Regions from separate parts of the Providencia sp. 2.29 genome, predicted to be linked through region 2. Evidence: predicted binding sites of a transcription regulator. Region 2 holds the regulator's gene; each other region holds the start of a gene.
The links. Region 2 encodes LexA, which represses DNA repair genes until DNA is damaged. Its sites were predicted from a motif close to TNCTGTATGTACATACAGNA; they were not measured.

Region 1: the regulator LexA is predicted to act here: its motif matches at 5,083-5,102, upstream of I3B46_RS08560 (DinI-like family protein).
Region 3: the regulator LexA is predicted to act here: its motif matches at 5,159-5,178, upstream of dinB (DNA polymerase IV).

What each region holds. Positions count from the first base shown of each region.
Region 1 is NZ_CP065420.1:1,917,456-1,927,878, forward strand. Features, by position in the region: gene I3B46_RS08530 (D-amino-acid transaminase) at 1-763, shown strand, start outside; gene I3B46_RS08535 (cysteine hydrolase family protein) at 773-1,363, opposite strand; gene I3B46_RS08540 (sensor histidine kinase) at 1,462-2,823, opposite strand; gene I3B46_RS08545 (response regulator) at 2,813-3,490, opposite strand; gene I3B46_RS08550 (hypothetical protein) at 3,666-3,908, shown strand; gene I3B46_RS08555 (MipA/OmpV family protein) at 3,931-4,731, shown strand; gene I3B46_RS08560 (DinI-like family protein) at 4,806-5,066, opposite strand; gene I3B46_RS08565 (GNAT family N-acetyltransferase) at 5,281-5,856, shown strand; gene I3B46_RS08570 (GNAT family N-acetyltransferase) at 5,900-6,310, opposite strand; gene I3B46_RS08575 (DUF1345 domain-containing protein) at 6,403-7,080, opposite strand; gene I3B46_RS08580 (MASE1 domain-containing protein) at 7,381-8,652, shown strand; gene I3B46_RS08585 (HdeD family acid-resistance protein) at 8,680-9,990, shown strand; gene I3B46_RS08590 (DMT family transporter) at 10,069-10,401, shown strand.
Region 2 is NZ_CP065420.1:461,216-471,638, reverse strand. Features, by position in the region: gene I3B46_RS02015 (fimbrial biogenesis chaperone) at 1-111, opposite strand, end outside; gene I3B46_RS02010 (fimbrial protein) at 192-749, opposite strand; gene zur (zinc uptake transcriptional repressor Zur) at 2,888-3,403, shown strand; gene lexA (transcriptional repressor LexA) at 3,570-4,193, opposite strand; gene I3B46_RS01995 (diacylglycerol kinase) at 4,330-4,704, opposite strand; gene plsB (glycerol-3-phosphate 1-O-acyltransferase PlsB) at 4,831-7,299, shown strand; gene ubiA (4-hydroxybenzoate octaprenyltransferase) at 7,443-8,297, opposite strand; gene ubiC (chorismate lyase) at 8,331-8,837, opposite strand; gene pgi (glucose-6-phosphate isomerase) at 9,097-10,423, opposite strand, start outside.
Region 3 is NZ_CP065420.1:1,023,599-1,034,021, forward strand. Features, by position in the region: gene I3B46_RS04490 (FAD:protein FMN transferase) at 1-806, shown strand, start outside; gene nqrM ((Na+)-NQR maturation NqrM) at 823-1,050, shown strand; gene I3B46_RS04500 (glycerophosphodiester phosphodiesterase family protein) at 1,179-2,090, opposite strand; gene I3B46_RS04505 (RNA polymerase sigma factor) at 2,117-2,647, opposite strand; gene I3B46_RS04510 (TonB-dependent hemoglobin/transferrin/lactoferrin family receptor) at 2,725-5,025, opposite strand; gene dinB (DNA polymerase IV) at 5,200-6,255, shown strand; gene pepD (beta-Ala-His dipeptidase) at 6,329-7,789, opposite strand; gene gpt (xanthine phosphoribosyltransferase) at 8,052-8,516, shown strand; gene frsA (esterase FrsA) at 8,695-9,945, shown strand; gene crl (sigma factor-binding protein Crl) at 10,016-10,417, shown strand.

The sequences.
Region 1 (10,423 bases), 1.5 Mb from region 2:
TGTATATGAGGTAACAGCTGTCATTAACGGGAAGTTAATTGATTTTAAAAACCATATAGCAAGGTTAAAACGGTCATGTCATGAATTGGAATTAGCACTACCTTATACAGAGGATGTATTATTTGATATTCATCGGCAACTTATTGAAAAAAATAACCTCACTGAAGGCCTCATCTATTTACAATTAACACGTGGAAATGCAGGGCAACGTAATTTCTTATTTCCTGATAAAACGATCCCCCCAACATTGGTTCTTTTTGCTCAGCAGGTATCTATTATTGAGAACCCTCGTGTAAAAACAGGGATTAGAGTTGTGACATTTGAGGATATTCGTTGGCAGCGTTGTGATATTAAAACAGTTGCATTACTTGCAGCATGTTTAGCAAAAGAATATGCCCGCTCTCAGGGAGTTGAAGATGCCCTTTTTGTCAAAGATGGTTTTATAACAGAGGGCAGTTCCAGCAATTTTTTTATTATCACCGCTGAAAATAAAATTAAAACACGTAGCTTAAGCCATGAAATATTGCCCGGCATTACAAGGCAAGCCATTTTAACCCTTGCGCAAGAACAAAACTTAGCGGTTGAAGAAAGTGCATTTACCATTGAAGAGGCAATAACTGCTAAGGAAGCGTTTATTACTTCATCAACAACACTTGTTTGGCCGGTGATTGAAATTGATGGGCAGAAAATTGCTGGGGGCAAGCCAGGGCAGTTAGCACTCCGGCTTCGCGATATTTATATCCAGAAAATGTTAGCACTATAAAAACAATAATCAGTAGGATGGTTTGACGTTTCCTTGCAAAAATTCTGAGAGTGAAGAAACGGTGGCCATTCCTTGTAATGCTTGCATACTTTGTTGATGCAACTCTAAGCTTGCTGCTGCACAAAGTTCATCAATGACGGTAACTTGATAACCAAGATCATGGGCTTGGCGAGCGCTGCTTTGAATTGCGAGTAGTGAACTCACTCCGCCAAAAATAACCTGTTTAATATGATTTTCTTGTAACCAATGTGCAAGTTGATTTCCAGTAAATGCACTAACGCCTTTTTTAATCATAATGAGGTCTCGGAGCTGTACATCAAGATCTTTAACCCAATGACAACCAGAACTACTTAATTTTAATGCGTTAAGCTGTTTTGCACGGTGAAACATCGGAGAGCCTGCTGGGATATCTTGATAATCATCAGCAAACCCAACCTTGACCCAAATAACAGGGATGTTGTGGCTACGTGCAAAAGCAGCCGCTTGATTAGCGTTCTCAACAACATGACGTTCTTGCGCTTGTAGGTAACTGGTATTTGATAATCCATTCTTACCTATAATATCTTCAATGAGATCGATAATAATTAATGCTTGAGACATGAGCCTTCCCTTTAACAAAATAAGTAAAAAGACTTATAGAATTAAATTATAGCCCAAAAAACGGTCTAAGCTCTATGATCTTAATGGCAAAATTATTATTAAGGTAAATCAATAATAAATCCAACACCTTTCTTATCTAACCCATCTGTCACTCGGATAGTCGCATCAATTTTTGTCGCAAGATTATGGACAATGGAAAGCCCAAGGCCACTTCCTGTTTCCATTGTTCCGGGTACACGATAAAAACGTGAAAAGATAAGTTGGCGACTTTCTTCAGGGATCCCTCGACCATTATCTTGCACGGTTATAGTGGCACCGAACGGACTTAAATCTCTAATGGTGATCTTAATTTTGCCTTTTTTGTCACTATATTTAATCGCGTTTTCCAGCAAGTTGGTAAAAATAGTGGTCAATGCAAGTTTATCGGTGGTAATAAAAACATTATCAGGACTTTGTAATTCAATATCGATATCTTGGCTAATCGCATGGGGAACATGTGATGAAGTGATATGGGAAATTAAAGTAGGTATATTAATTTGCTCTTTATTGACAGAAAAGTCTTCAGCTTCTAAGCGTGCTAAATCAATAAGTTGGTGAGACAATGAAGCTGCCCGATTTAAAGCGGCTTGCATATCTTTGACAATCTCCTCCCTCTCTTTGACATTGTCTATTTGCATCAATAAATGCAATTGTGCAATCACAGCAGCGATAGGGGTTCGGAGTTCATGGGCGGCATCTGCCATAAAACGTTTTTCGCGCTGGTTGGCGGCATCGACCCGCAACATGAGATTATTGATAGCAGTAATAATAGGGCGGATTTCTTTATATTGCTCTTTGACTTCAATTGGCGTCAAATTCCCCGGCTTACGGCTGGAGATTATAGTTGCAGCTTGTCTGAGTGGTCGCAAACTGAAATAAGCGGTGACAATAATAGCGATTAGCATGATACCTAATATAAATAATAAAGGTATTGCGGTGCCTTCTGCAGGGCTGCCAATTATTGATTTACGGTCAAAATAGGATTCACCAAGGATCACCTCAATGGTGTGCGCGTCATTCCATGACACAGTAAAGTGCCAATTTGGTTGCTGTGCTTGTAATTCATTGAACGTAATATTGTCAGTTATATTAATTTTATCGCTATTACGGTATAGCACTTCACCATGTTGATTACGGATCACAACAAAAGGCTTATAGGAGACTTCCAAGCCATTTTCCATCGCATCGGTATACATTTTTTGTAATGAGGTGGCGATACGATCAAAATATTCAGGATTATTGGTAACGGCGCCTAAAGTATCAGCAAAGCCTTTGGTAACAATTTGTTGTTGCCGGTTAAAATCATCATCAATGCTAGGTAAATAAAAAAATTGTAGCCAGCCAACGAGCAGCCCCCACAGTAAAACCACTGAGCTTATCTGTAAGAAAAAGGTGTAAATAAAAAAGGATTTAACTTTCACTTGGCTGAGCTTCTTTTTTAAGTAAATAACCAATGCCGCGGATAGTGATAATGCGATCTTTACCTATCTTGCGTCGTAAGTTGTGAATATGTACCTCAAGCGAATTACTTTCTATTTTATCATCGAAACCAAATAGGCGCTGTTCAAGATCGGCCTTGCGAACTACATTATCGGCATTTTTCACTAATTCATATAAAAGTTGATACTCTTTGCCTGATAGTAGCAAAAGCTGATCATTTAAGAGCACTTGGTGATTGATTGGATTTAATTGCAGATTATCCAATTGCCAAATTTCCGATGAAAAACCTGCCATACGGCGGCTGACCGCTTTTACACGAGAAATTAACTCTGGCATGGCAAATGGCTTGGTTAAAAAGTCATCGGCACCAGAATCTAGACTGGTTACTAAATTATCCATCTGATTACGTGCGGTCAAAATAATAATCGGTATTGATTGGCCTGAGCGGCGCCATGCGATTAATTCCTCATTACCATCACCATCAGGCAATCCTAAGTCTAGGAGCATGAGATCAAAATTACGGGAATTGAGTTGTTGTTTAGCATCCGAAAGTAACCGTACCCAAAGTGGATTAAAACCTGCAAGTTCTAAGCCACGGCAGAGTGCTTTGCCTAATTGGAGATCATCTTCGACTAATAGAATATTCATTTTATCACCTCTCTGGCGAGCAGTATAAGCAGGCAACATTTTTCCGACAATATAATCAAGGTCAATTCAACGTGAGATTTAATAAAGCCTTAAGGTTTGTTTAACCCATTTTTAAGGTATGAATGAGTAATAAGATTATTATTTTAACGTCTTTGCAGTTATAGGAATAACTAAAATGAAATTACAACTTATTGAGAGCACAGCTTTCGTTACGGTTATTTTTATCTCAATGATTTTAATAGGGAAAAATTTTAATTTGCCGAAGGAAAGGTTATTTCCAGCGGTTTCAATAAACGAAATTCATGCTTGTACAAAAATAAAAAGTTGCATTGCAAATGAGAAAATCACTAAAGAAGTAAAGAATGGTACTAATCCGATGAAGGAAATCAAAACGTTTATTAGGCAGAAAATTTATTAATAAATAAGATAGGAAACTTCTAATGAAACAATTGTGTTCAGCGGTAACCTTGGTTGCGGCATTATTACCCTATAGTGCTGTCATGGCAGGGGAAACTATGCTGATATTAGGAGCTGGTGGCTCAGTAATGCCCGCTTATGAGGGATCCAATAAATACCTATTTTCACCGACAGTTGATATTAACTATGGCTATATATCCGATGATTATGGTGTATTTAGTATTGGATTAGAAGGGGCGGAATGGGCAATTGGTTTAACAGATAACTTCACGTTTTCTAGCCGAATTGGCTATGATGCCGGACGAGATGAAAAAATAGGGATTTTGGGCAATAAAAATGAAGATCTCAAAGGGATGGGCGATTTAGATGGTTCAATGACCGTAGGAGCCACAGTCAACTACTCAATCAATAACTACCAGCTTTATGTTTCAGCAGACATGGCAACCAAAGATCGCCACTATGGGGGGCGAAATATTGGTAGAACAGTGAACGTTGAAATCGGTGGTATTGGTAATTACCAAATAAATAGCAAGTGGGATATTGAATATACGTTAGCGACGGTCTGGGGAAATAAAGCTTATAATCAAGCTTATTTTGGCGTATCAAAACAGCAGGCAAGTCGCTCACGCTTTAATGAATATGACGCGGGAAGTGGCTTTAAAGATATTCACGGTGGTGCCATATTAAATTATAACCTAAATGAAGACACCGCGCTTTATACTGGCGTTGGTGCTTATTACCTAGTTGGAGATGCTGCGAAAAGCACGCTTACTGAGCAGCGTTTAGGATGGGTTGGTTTAGCTGGAATAAAATACACTTTTTAAAACGTATTATTTTAGATAGTGGCAAAGGAATGCTGAGCTAATTTAGCCAGACATTCCTTTAATTGACCACATGCCTAATCCATTGAATTTTGTTCAGGGATCCAGCCATCGTCCAGCCAAATTTCCTCTAATATCTCTTCAATACGAGCCTTATCTTGCGCAAGTTTGGTGCCTGAAATATTAATTCGCTGGCTAGAGCTAAAAGCAACCCGCGTTATCATGTCTGGATATTGTGGGCTAAGTTTACGAGTAATTTCAGTTTCAAGTGCTTGCAAGATAATATCACTAGGTTTTTGTGGTGCATTTTTATCAAATAAAATCTCAATGCGTAACATAATCGCCTCTACCTAACACTGTATTCATATACAGTATTTTTAGATTGAGAGAGGGATAAAGTCAATATCAGAATGATAATATTTTTTAAAAGACCAAAGGATTGTTATCCTTAAGAGGTAATTATCTATTTTTATCTATGAAAAACAAATGATTATATTAGCTTCTTACCCCAAGAGAAAGTGAAAATCAGTTGCCGAGTAATAGATAATAGGTATGCTAACAGGGTTTGTTTGTAAAATAATGGATTTTAGTTTAATGCTGACCGTCACGAGATTAACAGAGAAAGATTCGATAGAAATAGAAAAGGTCAATGGCCTCTACGATTTGTCATTCCCAGCTTATGAAAAAAGAAGTTATCAAGGACGACAAAGTATACTTAAACATAAAGATTATTATTTGTACTCTTTTTCTGATGAAGGTGTTTTTATTGGTTTTGTAGGAAGTTGGAAAATTGGTGATTATTTTTATATTGAACACCTTGCTATATCGCCTAATTTACGGGGAAAGGGATACGGTCAAAAAGTGCTAAGCGGCTTCTGTGAACAAGTGAGTCGGGTTATTCTGGAAATCGACCCTGTTATCGATGAAATTAGTGAGAAAAGGCTGCGTTTTTACCACCATTGCGGCTTTAAGCAAAATGAATATCAACATGCCCATCCAAGTTATCATCCTGAATATGCACCGCATCAATTGGAAATTTTAAGTTATCCAACAAAGATAAACCCGCAAACCTATCAGCAATTTAATGAAAAATTGACAAATGTAGTGATGCACGCTTCTTTGTTATAAGGTTTTAAATTAAACATTATGTTTGCTCAGTGGTAGAAGGTGTTCATCGGTAAAAATAGATCAATTCAGGATCGCCTTCGTCAAGGTTCTCTATTATTCCACTCGAAATAAACTGAGCATTCGCGAGTAATCTTTGCATGGAAACATTTGATTGATTGGTTGAGGTGAATAGTTTTGGAGTCACACAAGTTAATTTAAGCTGTTCTATTAACTGTGAGCCTATGCCTTGTCGCCGAAATTCGCTATCAACCATCAACATTTCAATAAATCCACATCCAAAAAAGCGGTAATGTAAAACGCCATAGGCAATAATTTGGCTCTGGCGTTCGATGAGATAGCAATTCTTCTCATTAACCCATTGCTGAATATTTTGGGCTCGTTCAGCAGTCGCTACGCTATCAATGTGTTTCAGTGCTTCGATATCTTGTGGTGTGGCGAGTCGAAAATAATCCAATCATTGTTCCTTTTTAATAATTATCATGCCGCTGTCTTTGTGCTATTAGCGTGTAACTGATTCAGACGGCGTGAAAATAAGCCTCATTAACGTTAGAAAAAACTTGCCGAGATATTGATACATAACCCTAAGATTGCCATGTTAAAAATAAAAGAAATAACGGACTGTAGCAATACCGCACGACGCATAGGAGTTGAGGCAACTTCAACATCCGCTGTTTGTGACGCGACGGCAATAGTAAAAGAGAAATACATAAAATCGGAATAACTCGGCTCAAGCAATTTATCAGGAAACCGCAACCATGGCTGTTGTTTATCTGAATTACTGTAATACAAATGTGCATAGTGCATGGTAAAGCCGGTAGGAAGCAGTAACCACGAAGAAATCAGTGTTGAAGCCGTTAGTGCATAAGAAACAAATTTATCATCTTGCGAAAAATCGCCATGGCCCCCTAACGCAAAAAATAACACCAATAAACTGACACAACAGCCCGCGACGAGAAAAAATATAACCATACGCGCACTTTCATCCTCAACTCTGGTTATTTTGCGTATATCTTTGACTTTATGATTAATAATTCGAGCAAAGAGAAAAAGTAAATAGATCCAAGCAAAGGCGTTCCAACTTAGGATCAAACACATCATAGTGCCTTGATATGGCAACAGAGCGAAAAAGGTAGTCAATGCAACAAGCAAAGAGATAATAAAGCGAGGCCGTGAACGAAATGCATGACGGAGAATATGTGTAATATGAGCAGGGTAACGTAACATCGACTAAACCTTCAACAGAATAGAAAAATAATATTCACTATATCAAATAGTTGTATATTTGTTCTAAGTAAATTGCACTATGATGGAAACCTTTGCACGATAGGTGCGTTGTCGCGGCGCAGTTTTTGCGATATTTCGTTATTAAGTGAGGTATGATTAAGATACTATCGAACATAATAAATCAGTGTAATTACTATACCTGAGGCTCTAATTTTGCTATTTTTTGCCAGCGAAAAGGGGATTTGTTCTTTTTTTATTGAGAAACACCAGAGATAACTTTTACTGAGCCTGAGATAATATATGAAAACATCTCTGTTATCACAGAAAATGCCATTCGTTGCCATAATAGGCTGGCTGTTGCTTTATTATGTGACAGGTGAGATTTCAGAAATTCTCACGCCACCTAACGCTGAAATTTCCGTTGTCTGGTTTCCTGCCGGAGTAGCAACGACGGCATTTCTATGTATGCATAAACGCCAATGGCCAATATTGTTATTTGGCTTCATTGTGTTAAATCTTTTTTTAGATGGCTTTGATAGTGAAGCTATTCTAATTTCAGTTCTTTACTCTATTTTAGGGGTACTTTCCTGCATTATTATTGCTTGGATTGTACGCAAATATGCCCATCAAGATGATGATTTGCATATTATCTTATTATGGCTATTTACCATCATCATCGTCAGTTTGTTAGATGCGGTATTGTTTTCGGTCAGCATGTATTGGTTGGATCATACTTCGATTAAAAATATCTTTTGGGATGGATTTATTGCTGATATTACGGGGAATATATTTGCTACAACAGTGATGATGGGGTTAATAAATACCCGATTTAAAACGATAACTAATTTGCGGATGCATTTAATTTGGGGCGTCATCGTTCTTGGCTTACTGATTATGAGTACTATCTTGATATTTAATGATAGTGCAATACAACTGTATAACGCCTATTTCCACCATCAACGTAATCTTATTCGGCTATCTTTGCTGTGTATCCCTGTTTTATTTGCCGTTATTTTATCCTTGCTCTGGGGGAACCGTGGGGGGTCATTAGCATTATTAGTGCTTGCCACTATCACTATCTATTATACCAGTAATCGACAAGGGCCTTTTTATCTTCACGGCTTGTTTCGTCATGAGTCTCTTTGGCTTATTCAAGGTTATTTGACAGTAATATCGCTATTAATGGTATTTTTGCGCGTTGTGACGCGTAGCACTCAACGGATCGATGAAAATCAAGGCATCTATACTCGACAGCATCTTGTTTATCAATTGAATTTAAACGATGGAACGATTGAATGGGGAAACTCAAATAACGGTATTCCTGATACAGATATTACTGCATGTTCCAATATTAAGCAGCTTATCGAGGCCATTCATCCTGAGGATCAGGAAAAACTTAATCAGCATTGGTATTCACAGCAGCATCATGCTGTTCTTCCCACAATACTATTTCGTTTTGCGGATAGCGATGGCCACTGGTGGACGATAGAAGATCGTGGCAGTGTATTTTTTGGTAGCAGCGATCCCATGATGGTTGTTGGTAATTGGTTTATTTCAAGTGAAGTTTCTTGAAATTGAGGTCATAACAAGGGATAGGTGATGCTACAAATTGCATTATTACTCTTTGGTGCGGAGTTCATCAGAGGAAAAGCTCATTACCTTTGGGGTATAGGGAGCCTTTGGTGTTTGATGGGTATTTTTATTTTTATTGATGGCCTTGATGGGAATGCTTTCTTCCCGATACATCTCTTTGGTTTGTTATTATTACTAGAAAGTTTGGTGACATTAAGTGTCGCTTCGAGTGGGGTTGGTACCCAAAAAGCAATACTCTTTTTTAAAGGTTGCCTATTTCTGTTTTGCGCACTGGTTATATTAATCAATCAAAAATTTAGTAATGTACTGCTATCAGCAATGTTTGGCTTTGCTTACTTTTTTACTGGTTTATTTGTGGTCGTGTCTGCATGGGTTGTTCGTTTCCCCGGATGGCAATTGGTCATGATATGGGGAGGAATTGAAATATTTTTTGCATTCTTTCTGTTTACGCATCATCAAGCCACTATCTCCTTTTTTCTCGGATTTTTAATGATAGGAAGTGGTTTAGGTTGTTTGCGAATTGCATTGCGCGCACGTTATATTCGGCGGGGAACAGCAATATTTGAGCTTATGCGTCCGAGGCCTATGTCATTTAAAAAGACAGGCGCTACCGCAACGAATACGACGGCTTCAACGGCAGATACTTTGAAGCAAAAAATAGATCCTAACTCAGTTTTAACGGTCCATATATGGACACCGGAAGGCTCTGCTAATCAGCGTCCTGTGCCACGCCCAATTATTAATCGCTATATTGCCGCAGTTGATGCCGATGGCGTTATTTCAACAGGGCATGCCGCATTAGAACTTTATCCCTATATCTATATTAGTTTATATCCAGCGGAAGATATTGACCGTTCTCCTTCAGAGTTTTTTAGAATATTGAAGGCAACGGCTGCTAATAATGTGCCGGGGCGTTTTTTACCCGATTATCAAACAGAAGCTTCAGAATGGTGTGATTCAGATAGGAGGATCACTTTCGAGGTTTATAACCCAGCATCATTGATAACTTTTTGGGAAAAATATCGGCAGCACCCAGTTTATAATCTGACATATCAAAATTGCTCTAGCAGCGTTGCGTATGCGTTAGAGGCTGCATTGGATGGGGTTTTATCTATCCAGAAAAGAAGCAGTTTTTTGGGAGTATTAAGTGTACTTTGTATGCCTGAATTATGGATAGCCGCTCAGATACGGCGTCGCGCACGGATGATGGCCTGGACTCCAGGATTGATGATGGATTATGCACGAGCATTACGCGCTATCGTCCATCCAGCGCCTATACCGTGGTACAAGCGCATACCATGGCGGCGCACGTCATAGCATTATGATGAATCAATAATCTATTTTGTTTAACAAGGGAGCGATGAGCTTCCAAAATGAGTCAAAGAGGTCTTTATGCTGAAAGTATACGCAATCTTAATGGTGTCTATATTAGCTGAAACAGCAGCGACAACCATGATGAAAGCGTCTGATGGATTTACCCGCTTGGTGCCGAGTATTATTGTTATCGTAGGTTATGCCGTCTCTTTTTATGGCTTATCGCAGGTCGTAAAAAGTATGAATATTGGCATCGCATATGCGATATGGGCAGGAGTTGGGATATTCCTTGTTTCGGTATTATCGTTCTTTGTTTACAAACAGAAACTCGATCTCCCAGCATTAATTGGACTAGGGTTCATTGCATTGGGCATTATTATTATCCAACTGTTTTCAAAATCGGTTATTCATTAAGCCAGTCTGGTCAAGAGCAGTA
Region 2 (10,423 bases):
AAATGACTGCGCGGAAATAAATGGTAAAATAAAAACAAACAGTAAAATTAACAATCGCAGATTATCTATCGAAAAATTCAAATTTCTTTGTTTTAGTTTTATTGTTTGCATTATCTAAACCTACATTTTCCATCTTCAATAATAAGAGGCTGTAAATAGCCTCTTATGCCATTATCTAAACTTTATCAGTATTAGTTATAAGATACAGAGAAAGTAACTGGTACGTTTAATGTATCAGGAGCAACACCTACTTGAGTCAGTAAAAGTTTAGCCAATACAGGAATTGTAGTGCTACCGTTAACATCTACAGCGTTAGAGAATTTCAGCTCTGTGTCTACGTTTGGTTTGATATCTTTACCACCTGAAGATAATGCAACTGCTAAAGATTTAGCACCTGTGTTTGCAAAATACTCTGGGAATAGTGGAGATTCTTTACCTTCTGCATGAACGAAAATAGCTGCATCTTCTGCTGCTGCTTTAGAACAGTTAGTCAGGATCAGGTTGAAGTTTTTATCTGAACCTAATTGGTCTTTAACATTCTTACCATTAGTTTGGTCAAGAGTAAAAGTACCCCAATCAATTACAGAACCTTCCGCAGTTGAAGCTACATCACAAGAAGCCGCACGTAATTGAGCTTTGAAACGTACTTCAGTGCTTTTTTTACCTACTTCATCAGCAGCTAATGCTGAACCAGCTACCATTGAACTTGCTAATACTGCGATTGTTACTAGTTTCTTGTTGAATAACATTTTAAATACCTCTGTATTTATAACATGTAGTAGTGAAAGACATTGTTATTTAATGTTCAAATTTAAATTCGTTACATCCTTGTAAATCCAGTCCTAAAATTTTGAATATAAACTTGAATAATCAGCATTAGCCTATTTAGCTAACACCATTAGGGTTAAAAAAATCCTTTTAATCCCCTTTTTAAAGGCAAGTCAAAAAAATTGACTCTAAAAAAGGCACTACCCTTTCTACTTACATACTCAAAAACACATATTAAGTAGTCGTATTTTTACGGTTCTAGTGGCTCTTGAATTTAACTTATTGTTAGCTTTCAGCTATCCAGTAATAGACTCCTGAGCACCGCCTATAGTAAAAAATAAAAATACTATTCCTATAAAGGAAAGTGATGGCCAATATAGAAATAGCTATATGGATAAAATTTTCAACCTAGTTAATTAGTCATTTCATTAACTATTAACTAGACAAAGATAATAGCCAACATCAGGAACATATTTAATGTTAGGAGTTTTCTTATATTTGGAAGATATCAAAATCTTTATCTAATCGCGTTTTCTCTAAAAGCAAAACGTAGTAGCATAATTATCTTTTTCAATATGAAGAATATTTCCAAACATCCTCATCAACTGGTTCCAATATTACCGCAACAATATCTTTTGTCAAAAACACAACAAAAAAGCACTACAAACAAAATATAATATTTACAAACACCAAGACAAAAGAATAAACAACCACAAAAGCTAAAAAATCATATTTTTAGCCATCAAAATTGGATTAATTTATATTTATAAAAGGTAAATAATTTATAAAAATTTACATTTGTATCCATTTGTTTGAAATAATTTCATTACATATAAAACTATAAACAAGGAACGTGCTGAAATAAAATTCTATATTTTATAATTTAACAATACTTAACACTAGTTTACACACAAAAGAAGATAATTAAATCTATGTGGTTGAATTGTTGTAAGATAAGTCTTAATTGACATTCACCCTAAATGTAACAGTTCTTTACTTTTCGTGTCATCCGCTTTGAGTGTAATGATTACCCTTTGGTTTTATTTAGAATTTCACCAAATGGCTATTTTTTAATTAAACTTATGGCATTACTTTACTTAGATACAAAGATGTATCTCCACTCAAGAGAGTAATTTTTCAATAGCAATGCTCTATCTCTAATCGTTACCTTTAAAAAACCATGATAATCCTAAACATATCAACGCTGTTCTCCTATATAGATAGGGGAAACATGCCTCATATGCAGTCGCTTAGTAGTGAACGATGATATTCCTTTATCTAAGGGTGAAGTGAGAGAATATAAAGATATTCATCTATAAAGAAGATGATAGAAGTATTTCAAAGACTTCTCGCGGTATGAGTTTATAACTAGAAAAATAAAGTGATATGAAACTCAAGATTTATTTTTGATTATGTGGGTCACGGGCAGTGAAACAATATTCGCTAAATAAATACATTAGAATATATAACTAAGTAAATACTACTCTATTTATGCCTCTACTAATTTTTTATTACAAATTAATTATCCACTAATGAAGTTTATTGATATTGCAGACGACCTTTTAACTATTCATAAAAAGACACTCCCCATAATAGCCTAGTGATTGTTGCTTCTATTGACGAAAAAATACTTACAAAGTACCTTAAGTCACAAATTATCGCTTTATTTTAATTAAATAAGACATCTTAAATAGAATATTTAACCGCTATTGAGATACAAAAAACAAAATGCATAATTTTAAATTTTACACCTTAATTTTATAAGGTTAATGACCGTAGACGGTTATAGCATCCCAAAATCGGCAGTTTTGTGCCGTTTACCGATAAACATCGGTCTAACAGAAAAGCCTAGCCTAAAGCCTCACAATTACTGACGGTTAAGAAAAACGCCCAAACTGTGTTATGACAATTAACCTCAAGCGATACATTTAAAATGTAATATGACTCTATTTTTGTCCGATATTGCGGATTAAAATTTTCATTCTTGTTTTTGATAAATAACTATTTTTCTCTATGTTAGCCCTTTTGCTCTCTTCTTATTTCCATCTCTATCTGCAATGAAGTTATGGTAAACTTGTTTACAACAGCAATTTTCAGTTTTGATGTAAGGTCAATTACCATGAAAAAAATGAGTGAAGATAAACTGCTAGTGATGGCCGAAAAAATTTGCCAATCAAGAGGCGTTCGGCTCACACCGCAAAGAGAAACTGTTTTACGCCTGATTGCACAGCAACATGGCGCAATCAGTGCTTATGACTTATTAGATTTATTAAGAGAGGTAGAGCCTCAAGCAAAACCACCAACGATTTATAGAGGCTTAGAGTTCTTAATAGAGCAAGGGTTTATTCATAAAATAGAATCAACAAATAGTTATGTTATCTGTCACCATTTCGATAACCCGAGTCATATCTCAGTAATGTTGATTTGTGATCATTGCGGAAGTGTCACAGAGAGTGATTGCACAACAATTGAAACAGCAATTATGTCTCTTGCAAACAGCCACCAATTTCACCTGAGACACACTGTGGTAGAAAATCATGGATTATGTCATGAATGTTACGAACTCAGCACTTGCCAGGATCATGAACATTGTGAACACAACCATGAGCAACCGGTTATCACAAAGAAGAAATAAGAAGTGGCGTAGAATTACTGCTGATAGTAGGTACTTGCTGAGGGAGCACTTAAATAGAGTGGCAGACTTTTTATCTAATTTAATAACCTAGTGACAAACCTAGGTTGATATTAGAAAACAGTAAAATCTGCCAGCAATATTTTGAAGGGTGGTTATAAGACCAATATTAACACCAATCACCATTGCGAATCACACCTACCGCTAATCCTTCAATAGTGAAATTTTGTTGACGTAAATCGACAATAATAGGTGCAAACTCTGGGTTTTCGGCGATTAACTCAACGCGGTTACCTTGTTGCTTAAAGCGTTTTACCGTAACCTCATCTTCAATACGCGCCACAACCACTTGCCCATTACGGACATCTTGTGTTTTATGAACAGCTAACAGGTCACCATCCATAATCCCGATATCTTTCATCGACATCCCATTAACACGCAATAAAAAGTCAGCATGTGGTTTGAATAGCTCAGGATCAACCTGATAATGACTTTCAATATGCTCTTGCGCTAATAAAGGTTCGCCGGCAGCGACACGCCCAATTAAAGGTAGCCCCTGAATTTCAGGATCATTTTCTTCTTCAAGCAGTAAACGGATACCACGAGAAGCCCCTGAAACAATCTCTATCACCCCTTTACGAGCTAAGGCCTTAAGATGCTCTTCTGCCGCATTAGGCGAACGAAAACCAAGGCTTGCTGCTATTTCAGCACGTGTAGGTGGCATACCCGTCTGAGAAATGTGATCGCGCACCAGATCATAAACTTGCTGTTGTCTAGCGGTCAGTGCTTTCATTTCGTTCCCCTGTTTGTTTATACAGTCAGACTGTGAGTATATACAGGTAAATGAAGATTTGAAACACTTAAATCACTCGAATGCCATATTTGCCAGTAATCTCACCGATAATCGCTCTGTTTTCGATAATTTCTGACTAGCCAACGAAATAATGCTGCCACAATATCGTCGCCCAAATAACTAAAGCTAACCCAATCGTGATAAACACAGCCGCCGAGCCAATATCTTTCGCTCGTCCAGACAACTCATGATATTCACTTCCTACACGATCCACGACCGCCTCTATTGCACTGTTAATTAATTCTACGATAGCGACCAGTACAACAGAGCTAATCAATAATAATCGGTCGATATAGCTAACATCCAGCCACAACGCGATAATGACAGCAAGTATTGCCGCAACGGATTCTTGCCGAAATGCAGCCTCATTGACCCAAGCTGCTTTCAACCCTTTAAGGGAGTAACCCGCAGCCTTAATTACACGCGTAAATCCCTTAGTTTGGTTTGCCATATTTATTCCTCAAAATTACAAAACAATAATCATTTTTTGCGGTCAAAGTTAATTGTCAGTAACAGATTTGCCAGTTGATTTCTGGTATGCTTGCGAAGCATTGTTAACAAGAGGCTATAATCATTTATGTCACTATGGCGTAAAATATATTACAACACGTTGAATTTACCACTTAAATTACTGGTAAAGAGCAAACTCGTTCCAACGGACCCTATTTCAGAACTTGAATTGGACACCAGTCGGCCCACATTATATGTGCTGCCATATCATTCTAAATCTGACCTTTTAACATTACGTCACCAATGCTTATCTATCGGCCTACCTGATCCTTTGGTCGATAATGACATTAATGGCACTAAATTACCGGCTTACGTCTTTATTGATGATGGCCCTAGAGTATTTCGTTATTATTCTCCTAATCCACGTAAAGAATCGGTGAAGGTATTCCATGCCTACTTAGATTTGCATCGTAGTAATCCGAATCTTGATATCCAAATGCTACCGGCTTCTGTCATGTTCGGTCGCTCTCCTGGGCGTGAAGGGCATACACCGGCGCCGCCATTGCGTTTACTTAACGGTATTCAAAAGTTCTTTGCCATAATCTGGCTTGGGCGAGATAGCTTTGTTCGCTTTTCCCCTCCAGTGTCGATGGGCTTGATGGCGCAAGAACATGGCACAGATACTATTATTGCGAATAAACTTGCACGGGTCGCGCGTATTCACTATTCACGCCAACGCCTTGCTGCTGTTGGCCCTAAATTGCCTGTTCGCCAAGAGCTATTCAATAAGCTGCTAACCTCAAAAGCCATTGAAAAGGCGGTTGAAGACGAAGCCCGTAGCAAAAAAATTCCACTGAAGAAAGCTCAGCAAAATGCCGTCAATATGATGGAAGAAATTGCCGCTAACTTCTCTTATGAAGCGATACGTCTTACTGACCGAGTGTTAAGTTGGACTTGGAACCGCTTATATCAAGGGATCAACGTTCAGCATGCCGAGCGGGTTCGCCAATTGGCGCAAGATGGTCATGAAATCGTTTATGTGCCTTCTCATCGCAGCCACATGGATTACTTGCTGCTGTCATACGTTTTATATCATCAAGGCTTAGTTCCTCCTCATATCGCGGCAGGTATCAACTTGAATTTCTGGCCAGCGGGGCCTATTTTCCGTCACCTCGGCGCTTTCTTTATTCGTCGAACCTTTAAAGGTAATAAACTCTATTCAACCGTATTCCGTGAGTACCTCAGTGAATTATTTGCGCGGGGTTACTCTATTGAATATTTTGTTGAAGGTGGCCGCTCCCGTACAGGCCGTTTACTTCAGCCAAAAACAGGTACCTTGTCGATGACGCTACAAGCGATGCTACGTGGCGACTCTCGTCCTATTACGATCGTGCCCGTTTATATTGGCTATGAAAATGTTCTGGAAGTGGGAACCTATGCCAAAGAGCTACGTGGTGCTGAAAAAGAGAAAGAAGGCTTCTTTTCGATGGTTCGCGGCCTACGTAAATTACGTAACTTAGGCCAAGGCTATGTGAATTTTGGTCAGCCTATTTCACTCTCTCAATATCTCACAAAGCGTGTACCTGATTGGCGCGACTCGATTGACCCTATCGAACCTCAGCGCCCGAGTTGGTTAAACCCAATCGTCAGTGGGCTAGCAGATCACATTATGGTCAATATTAATAATGCTGCGGCAGCTAACGCTATTAACCTGTGCTCAACAGCATTACTTGCGTCGCGCCAACGTTCATTGACGCGTGAGCAACTTATTGAGCAAGTCGATTGTTACCTACAGTTATTGCGTAATGTTCCTTATACGGCTGATGCAACAACACCAAATAAAACAGCGGAGCAATTGTTAGAACATGCTTTGCAGATGGATAAGTTTGAAGTCGAAAAAGATAGTATGGGAGACATTATCATTCTTCCTCGTGAGAATGCCGTCCTCATGACTTATTATCGTAATAACATTCATCACTTATTGGTGTTGCCATCACTGATCTCGAGCATTGTGCTCCATCATGAAAGTATTAGCCGCCAAGATATCCACTATCAAGTAGGGCAAATTTACCCCTTCCTCAAAGCTGAACTGTTTATGCGTTTTGATAGTGGCTCTTTGGTTGAAGTCGTTGATACCTTAATTGATGAGCTAAATAACCAGAAATTAGTGTGCTTAAAAGAAGACGATATTGTCATTCTTAACCCACGTCGTATACGCCCATTACAGTTGCTCGCAGCAGGTGTTCGCGAAACCTTACAGCGCTATGCGATTACGCTTTCTTTACTCAATGCGAGTCCAGAAATTAGCCGTAATACATTAGAAAAGGAGAGCCGCATGCTAGCTCAGCGTCTTTCTGTGCTGCACGGTATTAACGCTCCTGAATTCTTCGATAAAGCGGTCTTTTCAATCTTAGTCGAAACGCTACGGGAAGAAGGCTACATTGATAATGATGAAAACGATATTTTCACGGCCAATGCGAAAAAACTCTATGCGGTTATTTCGCGTTTAATGTCGCCAGAAATTCGTTTGACTATCGAGAGCGTGAGTCAACCAGAGGAGCGCGCTACTGAGACAGAAAAATCAAAAGAAGACTAACTTTTAAGTCTAAAGAAACCAAAAGGGGGAATGCAATTCATGTTCCCCCTTATAAACAAAATCCCACGTTAAAAACGTAGGGTCGTCAGTACGTAAAAGGGGTAATGTGCTTCACATTACCCCTTTACTATTCCACAAATGGTTTACAAGTAACTTAAGAAAATCCCAATAAATAAGATCAATCCAACATAGTTATTATTTAAAAAGGCTTTAAAACACGGTGCTCGTTCCCTATCTACCATTAATTTTTGTTGGTAAATAAACAGCAATGCCGATAGTGATAGTGCGATATAGTACACCGCTCCTAAATCAGCCAATGAACCCACTAACACCAATAAAACAATCATCACGATCTGTAAAATACCAATAATCAGCTTGTCATATTGGCCAAACAGTATCGCTGTTGATTTAACGCCGATTTTTAAATCATCATTGCGGTCAACCATCGCATACTGGGTATCATAAATCACGGACCACAAGATATTGACCAAAAACAGTACCCAGCACACCAATGGTAACGATTCACTGACAGCAGAGAAGCCCATCGGGATAGACCAACCAAATGCGGCACCTAAAACAACTTGAGGTAAGTGGCTGACTCGCTTAACAAAAGGATAAATCCACGCCAAAGCTAATCCGGCAACAGATAGCCAGATAGTCATTGAATTTAGCGTCAGTACTAATAAAAATGAGAGACCAACGAGGCTAGCGAATAAAATTTTTGCTTCTTTTTCTGTCACATCACCACTGGGTAATGGGCGGTGTTTCGTTCGCTCAACATGGCCATCAAAGTGACGGTCTGCGAAATCGTTAATCACGCATCCGGCTGCACGCATCAAGAAAACGCCCGCCGTAAAGACAATAAGAATATGTAAACTCGGTATACTTTGAGCGGCAATCCACAACGCCCAATAGGTTGGCCATAACAATAATAGCGACCCTATCGGCCTATCAATACGCATCAAACGGCTGTAGGCATGCCATTTACTTAGCGCCATACTTCCCTCCATTTGTTGTGCTCCTTTTATTTTTTATCTTTTATATGCAGGTGATTCAGGTAAAAACAGTTCGGTTAATAATAAAGGTTTTTCAGATAATCTTAATAGAGAGCGGCGGATCCATCGCAAATTTTGCTGCCCTATATGAATATAATCACGGGAAAGATTATCATGGCTAAAGAGATAACGCCCTAACGGTACAGCACCGATATCAATAAGTTTCCGGTCTTCACCAGTCAATGTCTCCTGTGGAATTAACGTTCGTCCAAGTAACCATGGAATATTATCACCATACATAATGACTTCACGTAACCAATAATATTCACTGACAGGTAAACACGCCGCTTCTTCTTCGCTCAATGCCTCTTGAGTCACATAACGTTGCGTATAAGGAACAACCGTGACACGTTGGCAATGCTGCTCTAAGCGTTTTGTCATCGACCCTAGTTCATGTAGCCAATCTAAAACATTTTCAGGAACAAGGTCATCATCTTCTGATAGCCATGTTATCGGGTGAGAGATAAAAAGCGTTTCATCCATTACTCATCATTCCACCACTATACTGTGTGGTTTTGTATCATATTGGTTCTTAGCATGAAGGATATCACGTTGCCTTGCGATAAGGTTAAAGTTAGCTAACAAATTAGTTAAAAAATCACAAATCCCACATGAATTGTAAAATTTTCTTAAAATAATTTTTAACGCTAATGAGTCATACACACAAAATGATCAAGTAGAAATGATTAAATAGCGACAGCCTGCCATTATGGCAGGCTGTGAAAGGTAGCTATGACGCTTATCAACGCCAAGCTTTATAACGATTAATTAGCCCATTAGTTGAGCTATCATGGCTGCTGATTTCGTCTTTACTTTCTAACTCAGGCAAAATTCGGCTCGCCAATTGCTTCCCAAGCTCTACACCCCATTGGTCAAAGGTGAAAATATTCAGAATTGCCCCTTGCGTGAAGATCTTATGTTCATACATCGCAATGAGTGCACCTAATGAATAAGGTGTGATCTCTTTAAGCAAGATTGAGTTTGTTGGGCGGTTACCTTCAAACACTTTATAAGGAGCAACATACTCCATATCCGCAGGGTTTTTACCTTGAGCCGCAAATTCCGCATCAACAACTTCACGCGTCTTACCAAATGCCAACGCTTCCGTTTGAGCAAAGAAATTCGACAGTAATTTATCGTGATGATCACCGAGTGGATTATGCGTTACTGCTGGCGCAATAAAATCACAAGGGATCATTTTAGTTCCTTGATGGATCAATTGATAAAAGGCATGTTGGCCGTTTGTGCCCGGTTCACCCCAAATAATTGGCCCCGTTTGATAAGAAACTTTGTTGCCATTACGGTCAATATACTTACCATTTGACTCCATATTTCCTTGTTGGAAATAAGCGGCAAAACGGTGCATATATTGATCATATGGCAGAATCGCTTCAGTTTCCGACTCAAAAAAGTTGTTATACCAAATGCCAATTAAGCCAAGGAGAACAGGAATATTCTTTTCAAAAGCCGTTTGGGTAAAGTGCTTATCCATTGCATGAGCCCCTTCGAGGAGCTGAACAAAATTGTCATAACCCACAGACAAGATAATGGATAGGCCAATCGCTGACCATAATGAATAACGGCCACCAACCCAATCCCAAAACTCAAACATATTTGCCGTATCAATACCGAACTTCGCGACTTGCTCACTATTGGTTGACAGTGCCACGAAATGTTTTGCGATATGCTGTTCATCTTTCGCTTGTGCGAGCAACCAATCACGCGCTGAATGCGCATTCGTCATGGTTTCTTGCGTCGTGAAGGTTTTTGATGCGATTAAAAACAGAGTTGTTTCTGGATTTAAAACTTTCAACGTTTCCGCTATCTGCGTGCCATCAACGTTAGAAACAAAGTACATATTTAAGTGATTTTTATAAGGGCGTAGCGCTTCGGTGACCATAAATGGACCAAGATCTGAGCCACCGATACCGATATTCACCACATCCGTGATAGCCTTGCCAGTATACCCTTTCCACTCGCCATTAATAATGCGCTCACTAAATTGATGCATCTTTTCTAAGACCGCGTTGACATCTGGCATCACATCTTTGCCATCAACATAAATCGGT
Region 3 (10,423 bases), 560 kb from region 2:
ACTCGGAATTAAGTCGCTTCAACCAATTTAAAGAGGTTAATGTTCCTTTTCCTGTTTCAGCAGCAACAGCGAAAGTTGTTAAAGAAGCCATACGCATTAATGAATTAACTAATGGTGCATTAGATGTCACGGTAGGGCCGTTAGTCAATTTATGGGGCTTTGGGCCAGAAGGGCGAGTAACCAAAGCACCAACAGATAGTGAATTGGAGAAACGTCGTGCATGGGTTGGTATAGAAAAGCTGTCTGTGCAGGGCAATAACTTAATTAAAACTATCCCTGAATTGTACGTTGACCTTTCTTCGATAGCAAAAGGCTATGGCGTTGATGTTGTGGCTGAATACTTGGAGTCAATTAATATCAATAATTATATGGTTGATATTGGTGGTGAAGTACGTACAAAAGGGAAAAATGGTAAAGGTGCACCTTGGCGGATTGCGATTGAAAAACCACAAACCGATGGCGTAAACCAAACGGCTCAGGAAGTGATTGAACCTGGTGATATGTCTATAGCTACCTCTGGTGATTATCGAAACTATTTTGAACAAGACGGTGTGCGCTTCTCTCATACCATCGACCCAAAAACAGGGATGCCAATTAAACATAACCTCGTTTCGATTACGGTACTGGCACCAACTTGCATGAGTGCTGATGGGCTATCGACCGGGCTTAATGTATTAGGGCCTGTTGAAGGTTTTGCCTTAGCTGAAAAGCTCGATATTCCTGTGTTTATGATCATTAAGACAGAAAAAGGCTTTGAAGAGCGTTATACTAAGGCATTCGAGCCATTTTTACAGAAAAAGCAGTAATTAGGAGGATGTAAGAATGCTAAATGTTTTTATTGCAGCTTTCGTCCTATTCCTACTGGCATTTCTCGGTATGTCACTAGGGTATATTATTAAGCGCAAAAGTATTCAAGGTAGCTGTGGTGGGTTAAGCAGTATTGGTGTTGAAAAAGTCTGTGATTGCCCTGAACCTTGCGATGCCCGTAAAAAACGTATGGCACGGGAAGAGGCTCGCCAAAAGGCACTTGAAAAACACCGCATTATTTAAATAGTCGATATTAGTATGATGACAGCCTTAACTGCGAACATTCACAGTTAAGGCTTATTTTTTATTTGGCGGTCTAATTAAGACAGATAGCTTTAACGTAAAACCGATTAGATAAAGCCAGCTAAAATTTACTTAATGATTTCGCTTTTAAAAGTTTTAGGGGAATCAACCATCACGGCATCCGCACCAATTTCTTTAGCTAATTGATAATCTGCCGCACTATTGACACCAAATAGAACAATGTAGGCCTGACCATTTTTTCTAAAGCAATCAATGGCTTCTTTATCCCATGACAACGTTGCAGGTGAGCGAGCCTCTCCTAACGTATATTTCTCTACAACCTCGACTTTACGGTGTAATTCAAAGCCATACCAACGCGATTTAGATTGTGCATCACTGCTGATTGAACAATGATGATTCATCGCGCTATTCGCTAAGATAGTGCGTGTTTCATCACGGCTTTCAAAGGTATTAATTTTATCGGAGCGCTTGGTTAGGGCTTTTACAAATGCATCATTGGTTGAATAAAACCGAGTATTTTTAAAAGCATTATTTTTTTCGAGCAGGGAGTACACCGCTTCTGCTTGAGTATCTGGATCGGCGTCAGGTGATTTTAAATCAATATAAAACGCAGTATCTGGATATTTTTTAAGAACGGATCCAAGTGTTGGGATCGTGGTTTGCTGTAAAGGTAATTGAAGATGAGCCTTTTTATTAAATTGATGGGCGGCATTGAACGTTGTGAGTTGTTGAGCGGAGTAATCGGAAATAACCCCTTTTTTATCGGTTAATGCCTCTAACTGGCTTGGCCGATATAGAACAAGTTGATTATCTTTAGAGAGTTGGACGGTTAGCCAAATAATATCGGCGCTATTTTTTTTAGCCAGTTCAATTGCATAAAGCGTATTTTCTGGCGCATCTGCCGTTCCTGCTCTATGGGCAACAATTTGTGGTGATTGAGCGGCTGCACTGTAGCTGGCAAGAAACAATAAACTGATAGCCACCCCTTTTTTAATAGATGGCATTGCTGTTTTTGTCATATTTATTACCTATAATAATAGTTATCTCAATGAGTTAAATACGTTTCAGTGAGCTCTTTTTGTAATACTTTTCTTGCTACTTGTAAGTAGTACTTGATTGAATTAGGACTAACTTTTAACTGAGTTGCAATTTGTTGGTATGTCATCCCTTCAAATTGCGCGAGTAAATAAGCTTGTTCCATATTTTCAGGTAGTTTGGCAAGTTGCTCAGACAGTAATTGCAATTGCTCTTCGACTACTAACTGAGTTTCTAAATTCCACTCTGGCTCAGGCTCCACCAGCAAACGTTGATATTCCGCTTCGATGCGTTGCCGACGATAAAAATTAGCGATGTTGCGTTGTGCCAGTGTGTACATAAAGGCTCTCGGAAATTGCAAAGTTTGGCAGCGATATGTTTCAATCGTATGAACAAAGACATCCTGTAAAATTTCGTTTGCGATATCGCTATCAGGTGTGCGCGCAAGAATATAGCGAAATAGGCTAGGGGCGTGCTGTTGCAAAAGTTGGCTTTCTTCTGCCAAGTCGCTATTTTCTATAGAGGGGGTGTGTGTTGTCATAAATAAAAATAATTATTATTATCATTTTTATTTTATTGTCAATTATGGACTCTCAGAGATGAGAGTCCATCGATTGCTTAGAAGTACTTGGTGATACTTAAGCGAACATCACGACCAACGCCTGAGACAGACTCCCCTAAGTAGGGATAGTAGTCACGGTCAAAGAGGTTAGTCGCGGTCACTCTAATATTGGTATCTGGAATAAATTCAGGCTGCCATTGCGCAAATGCACCATAGAGTGCATAGCCTTTCGACTTTGGGTATCCCCATGAATCGGCTTTAGGATCTCTATCTGCGGGAGAGCGGACTTGATGACCAACAAAGTCACCGGTGAGACCAAAGTTGGCATTCCATTGAGGGAGTTTATACCCCAACATAACATGTAAAGTATCTGGTGGGATCTCACCAATCCATGTTTTTTGCCCAAACCAAGGGTCTCGAGGGGAAGCGTCACGTTCACCCTTGATGGCGGAGTAGGCCATTTTACCGAATACATTCGGGCTATCATAAAATAGCTCAATTTCTAAGCCCTCAATGGTGTAACCGGGTAAGTTACGGTAATTGGATAAGGGGCGACCACAATCGCCAGTACCATTTTTCTTGGCTTCACAGTATTCACCACGGCGGCGGAATATCTCATCCTTTCCTCTGTTACGAAAAAGCGTGGTTCGTATCTGCAGCTGATCATTGGCCTGTATGACTTGATCAAAGTCGAGTATTGCGCCTAAACGTACCCCATCCATGCGCTCCTTACCCAAGTTTCGACTACTTCCGGTTAAACTACTATTGGCAAATTGCACCTCATATTGTTCATCAATAACAGGTGCACGCCATGTGCGGCTAACATCCCCGAATAAAGTGAGATTCGGTGTCGTTTTCCAAAGAATGCCTAAGTGAGGTGAAATACCACTATAAGTGACAGAACGGTAGTCATGACCAATTAGCGGGTCTTGCTCCATATAGGTTGCGGCTAAGTTTCCTTTACCTTTGTTCTGCACATAGTCATAACGTAAGCCCGGTGTGACAGTGAGTGTGTGCCAACTAATCGCATCTTGGAGATATACACTAGTGGTTTCTTGAACACCTGCTGGCATAAATTGTGGCTGATAATAACCATAGTTATATTTAGGGTTTTTCGCTTTTCCCGCATCAAACATCAAAATACCGCGATCATTTTTATGCCAACGAGCACCTATAGTAAGTTGATGTTCTAAACGACCAGTATCAAATAGACTTTCATTATGGATATCAAATAGCTGATCGGTATAGTCAACCCAACTTTTATTCCCTAAGCTGGAGGTTAAGTATTTTGAAGCATTTTCTGGTCGGGTATCATGCTGTTGACTCTTAGACCAAGCATAAGTTGTCGTTAGGTTGATCCAATCACTATTTTCAGGGATATAATTCCATTTCACACTATAGTTTTGATCTTGTTGATCCCGTTGGACCAATTTGCGTTTTATCGCACCGTCAAAACCATATTGCTCAATCTCTTTTTGCGTTGGTGTTGCTAACTCATCTCGTTTGGCTGCCCAAGGAACTAAGTTATCCGATTCGGAGCGCATTGCCGATAGACTGAGCGTGTGTTCATCATTGAGATAAAGGTTGGTTTTCAGTAAATAAGAGAGTTGGTCAGCTTGCGAAAAGCCAAATCGAGTGCCATCGGGGCGGCGTAAATCATCCCCTTTTCGTTTACTGACATACAGCAAACCATCTGCAACGCCATTTAATGTTTTACCATATAGTGCTGAACTGTAAATATTTTGGCGATCATTAGTGTGATAGCTATATTTGAACATAGCGCCAAAATGTTGATCGGCAAGTAGTAAGTCTGCGGGATCTTTGGTGGTAATTTTAACGGTTCCGCCGAAACCACCATTACCATCCATAATATTATGTGGTCCTTTATCTACGTCAATGCGTTTAATCAGCTCAGGCTCGATAAACACAGAGCCTTGGCGATATTTTTCAAACCCTTTAGGGGCATCATCAAGGGTCACTTTGACATCTTCCACATCGCCCATGCCCCAAATATTTAGGGTTTGTCCACCGGGGCGAGGTGAACCTGATGAGGAGATCCCCGGTAGCTGATCAACTAATTCTGCAAGGTTATTAGCTTGAGTACGCTCAATATCCTTCAGTTTTAATACAGAGCTACCGGCACCGACACTGGAATTTAAATTACCAACAACAGAGAGCGCGGGGAATTGAACGACATCATCTTGTTGTTTTGTCTGTTTAACCTCTTCCGATGTACTTTGCGCAAATGCAGAGGAGGTAACAACAAGTAATCCAGCCAGAGAAAGGTGATTAAATGTTGATAAAAAGAGATGTGTAGAGTTATTGATTTTAAACCATGAAATATAATTTTTATTCATTATTTTCCTACTAATTAACCATTCTATAAACATCTTTAATGAGTCGTTTTGAGGTGGTTTTTTGGGTAATAAAAATAATAATTATTTTCATCTATGTTGCTTGCTTGAGGAATAATTGCACAGTCTATAAATATACTGTATATTTGAACAGTGTTGTTTGTCGATCAGATTGCTATGCGTAAAATAATTCATATCGATATGGACTGCTTCTATGCAGCGATAGAAATGCGTGATGACCCAAGTTTGCGCAATATTCCAATTGCCGTCGGTGGGAGTGCTGACCGCCGTGGTGTCATCAGTACCGCGAATTATGAAGCGAGGCGTTATGGCGTACATAGCGCCATGTCAACGGCGGTTGCATTAAGGTTGTGTCCTCATCTGAAAGTTGTACCGGGTAGGATGGCCCTTTATAAAGAAACCTCTTTACATATTCATAAAATCTTTTCCCAGTATACGGATTTAATAGAGCCTCTTTCTTGGGATGAAGCTTATTTGGATGTCAGTGAGTGTGAGCATTACCACGGCTCAGCGACATTGATTGCCCAAGCCATTCGCCAGCAAATTTTTGATGAACTGCAACTCACTGCTTCGGCAGGGATAGCCCCAATAAAGTTTTTAGCCAAGATAGCGTCTGATCTAAATAAACCGAATGGCCAATACGTGATCACGCCTCAAGCGTTGCCCGACTTTGTTTGGTCATTGCCATTAAAGAAAATTCCTGGGGTAGGGAAGGTAACCGCACAAAAATTACTCGATATGGGGCTAGAAACTTGTGGTGATGTACAAAGTTATGATGTGGTTAACTTAATCAAAGTGATGGGGAAATTTGGTCAAGTCCTGTGGGAGCGTTGCCATGGAATTGATGAACGCTCAGTCAATCCCGATAGGCTACGTAAATCTGTTGGTGTCGAACGCACACTGGCAGAAGATATTCAACATTGGGAAGATTGCTTACCATTACTTAATCAATTATATGAAGAGTTGGAAGTCAGGCTTATGAAAGTGAAACCGGACCGCCGTATTGCTCGGCAAGGGATAAAAATGAAATTTAATGACTTTCAGCAAACAACTCAAGAGCATGCTTATCCCATTTTAGACAAGCAAGACTTAATATCATTAGCTAAGCAAGTGTGGGAGCACCGCCGTAAAGATCGAGGTGTTAGGCTAGTGGGCCTGCATGTAACGTTATTAAGCCCACAGATAGAAAGGCAATTATTACTAGATTTCTAAAAAACACCCGCCATTAATGACGCTGATCCCATAAAGCTAGACCGTTCATTAAGACGGGTATTTGAAGAAACAATTAGTTTTTAACAGGGATCGCTTTTAAGACCGCTGTTAATAATTTCCAGTATTCACCAACACTGGCGATATGTACTCGCTCATCAGGTGAGTGCGCACCACGAATGGTTGGCCCAATAGAGACCATATCCATATCAGGGTAAGGCTTCTTGAATAGACCACATTCCAGACCTGCATGGATCACCATTACATTAGGAATTTTACCAAACAGTTTTTGGTAAGTTTCGCTAACTAAATGCATAACGGGTGAGTCTGCATCGGGTTGCCAACCTGGGTAGCTGCCTTCTGCACGGTATTGTGCTTGTGCGAGCTTGCTCACCGATGTCAGCATATTCACGACATAGTTTTTACCGCTGTCGATTAATGAGCGAACGAGGAAAATCACTTCGGCTTTCTCTTCCGTCATCGTGACAACGCCTTCGTTAAGTGAGGTTTCTACCACACCTTTTGCGACATCGCTCATGCGGATCACGCCATTTGGCGCCGCATTTAAGAAGAACACAAAGCGTTTTTGGCACTCTTCAGTCAGCGCTTTCAAGTTGCTTTGAGTTTCTTCTAATAAAAGAACTAAGTTTGGCTCAACAACGGCCAGTTCATTTTTTAAGATGTCTTCATAGCGTGCTCTTAGGGCTGTTAGTTCAGCGACTTTATCCGCTGGAACAGCGATAATCACATGCCCTTCACGAGGGATAGCATTACGAACGGTTCCCCCAGTGAATTCTAACAGTTTTAAACCAAGCTCTTCTTGGTGGCCCGCAAGGAAGCGTGCCAACAGCTTGTTAGCATTACCTAAACCTAAATGAACATCACCACCAGAGTGACCGCCTTTTAAGCCTTTTAATGTCATGGTGAAGGTTTTGTAGCCTTGCGGTACGGCTTCACGAGTGAGGTCAAATGTTGTTGTAAAATCAACACCACCCGCGCAACCCATATAGATTTCGCCTTCTTCTTCTGAGTCAGTATTGATCAGAATATCCGCTTGTAGCCAACCTGCTTGTAAGCCAAAAGCACCGTCCATGCCTGTTTCTTCGGTCATGGTTAACAGTACTTCAAGTGGCCCATGTTCAACGCTATCATCTGCTAGCACCGCAAGGGTAGATGCCATTCCGATACCGTTATCTGCACCTAAAGTTGTGCCTTCTGCCGTGACCCACTCTCCATCAACGTAAGGGCGGATAGGATCTTTGGTAAAATCATGTACCGTGTCATTATTTTTCTGCGGAACCATATCTAAGTGTGCTTGCAGCACAACAGGTTTACGATTTTCATAGCCAGGTGTTGCCGCTTTGCGGATCAAGATATTACCGACTTGGTCACGTTCTACATGAAACCCTTTTTGTTTTGACCATTCGATAATGTGTGTTGCTAGCGCTTCTTCATGATGAGAAGGATGGGGAATTGAACAAATTTTGGCAAAAATATCCCATAATGGCTGTGGTGACAATTTGGCTAGTTCAGACACGTTAGATCTCCTTAAGCGACTTTGGTCTTATTTATTTTTAGCTACTTATTCTGCTTAAAAGGTGTGGCACAGATATTCAGGCCACACGATTGATTTTCTCAGCATACACCTAATTGTTATAAATAGTCAGTGTAAATCATATTAATTCATCACAATTATCCGTTTTTGCTGGTTTTTGCTGTGTCAAATCACTATAATCTCGCGCAACCTTTTTTCCGCAAGACACATTTCAGTATTACTCAGCAGTCGGGACCCGAATTTTATGAGCGAAAAATATGTCGTAACGTGGGATATGTTGCAAATACATGCCCGTAAACTCGCACAACGTTTATTACCAGTCGAACAATGGACCGGCATTATCGCGGTTAGCCGTGGTGGCCTTGTACCAGGTGCACTTCTTGCACGTGAATTGGGTATCCGCCATGTTGATACCGTATGCATCTCCAGCTATGACCATGACAACCAGCGTGAATTGAAAGTCATTAAACGTGCCGAAGGTGATGGGGAAGGTTTCATTGTCATTGACGACCTCGTTGACACTGGTGGTACTGCAAAAGCCATTCGTGATATGTACCCGAAAGCACATTTTGTGACAATTTTTGCAAAACCAGCAGGCCGCCCATTGGTGGATGATTATGTCGTTGATATTCCACAAAACACGTGGATTGAACAGCCATGGGATATGGGCGTGGTGTTTGTAAAGCCTTTGTGTGAGCAAGATAAATAAACCATAACGGTTTTGAGTTAGATCTAAATGACAGGTAAAAATAGCGCTAATATGGGGTGTGCCCTTTATTATGATGCTTAAAACATTATTACCTAATAAAATTAAACACGAAACGTTATGATAAGGGGGATGCAATGGCATTCCCTTTTTATTTTAGCTCAACCGACAGGTTATCAGGATGACTCAACAAAATCTCTCCGAAAAACTGTTCAAGCCAAAAGTTAAGCAAACTGAAACATCAACATTAGTTTCTTACTCCGCTTATAGCGCCCCTATTGTCAATAGCCATTCGGCATTAAGTGGTGCCCAGCACGCGGGCTGGTATCGTATGATCAATCGCTTGTTGTGGATTTGGCGTGGTATTGACGCTTTAGAAATTGAAGAGGTTTTGAGCCGTATTGCGGTAACAGAAGCCGAACGTAGTGATGAACATTTACTTGATACCATCATTGGTAATCGTCGCGGTAACTGGTGCTTTGAGTGGTCTCATCAAGCCATGCAATGGCAACAAAAAGCCTTGCAGTTTGAAGGAGGAGAAAAAGCCAGTCGGGCATGGTTGCGTGCTGCCAATTTGTACAGTATTGCCGCTTACCCTTTTATAAAAGGCGATGAATTAGCGGATCAAGCGATTCTCTTGGCATGCAAAGCCTATGATAGCGCCGCACAATTTTCGCGTTATAAACTGAAAAAAATCGCGTTTAAGGTCGATGGTAATAAAGAGGTATGTGGCTTTTTACATATCCCTTCAACGGGTCAGGGGCCTTATCCGACAGTCATGGTATGTGGAACGCTGGATAGTTTACAAATCGACTATTGCCGTTTTTTCCGTGACTACCTTGAGCCACTTGGTATTGCCATGTTGACATTAGATATGCCGTCAATTGGCTATTCAATTAAATATAAGCTATCCCAAGAAACCAGTGAACTCCATGAACAAGTGGTTCGCCAGCTAAACACAATCCCATGGATAGACCATACACGCTTTGGCCTTGTTGGGTTGCGCTTTGGCGCCAATGTCGCTTTAAGGCTTGCCTATATGTGCCCTGATAAAATCAAAGCTGTCGCTGTCTTAGGGCCAGTTGTACACAGTTTATTGCATGAAGAAAAATATCAGCGCGATATTCCACGTATGGAGCTGGATGTTTTCGCCAGTCGTTTAGGAATTTATCATGTTGATGGTGCGGCATTACGGCATGAATTAAGTTGCTATTCATTAAAAAATCAAGGGCTTTTAGGGCGTCGTTGTCGTGTGCCTATGATGTCGGTTTATTGGAAAGGTGATATTTATAGTCCTAAAGCAGAATCCGATTTGATCAGGCGTTCATCAATGGATAGCCATATATTAACCCTGCCAGAGACACCTGTTTTTGAAAACTTCCAAAAGTCACTGAGTGAAACAACAGATTGGTTAAAAAGTAAAATTGTTTAATTTTATTTAATAACTTGATTATTTTTTAACTTTTGTTAAAAAGGGATCTTCTCAAAAAGGAGATCCTTACATGGCGTTACCTACTGATTACTCTAATGGGAAGTATTTAAAGAAGTTTTCTGCTTTAGGACCTTATCTACGAGAAAAGCAATGTTTAGATGGTTGCTATTTTTTCGATAGCCTAACTGTTTGCGTTAATGTCAATTCAGCACCAGAAAGACGCGAGTTTTGGGGCTGGTGGATGCTATTATCGCCAAATGAAGATGGATTTGAGTATTCATACCATTTGGGTTTGTACAATGTTCATGGTACTTGGCAAGATAAGCCACTGAAAGATAATGCAACCCTTGATATCATTGAGCAGAACCTCATATCCTTCCATCAATCCCTTTCCAAACAACTTTCTGAGCTTGAGCTATCTTTGTTTCCTTCCGCAAAAATGGCAGAATTTAAATTGGAATTAAGCGCATAAAATTGT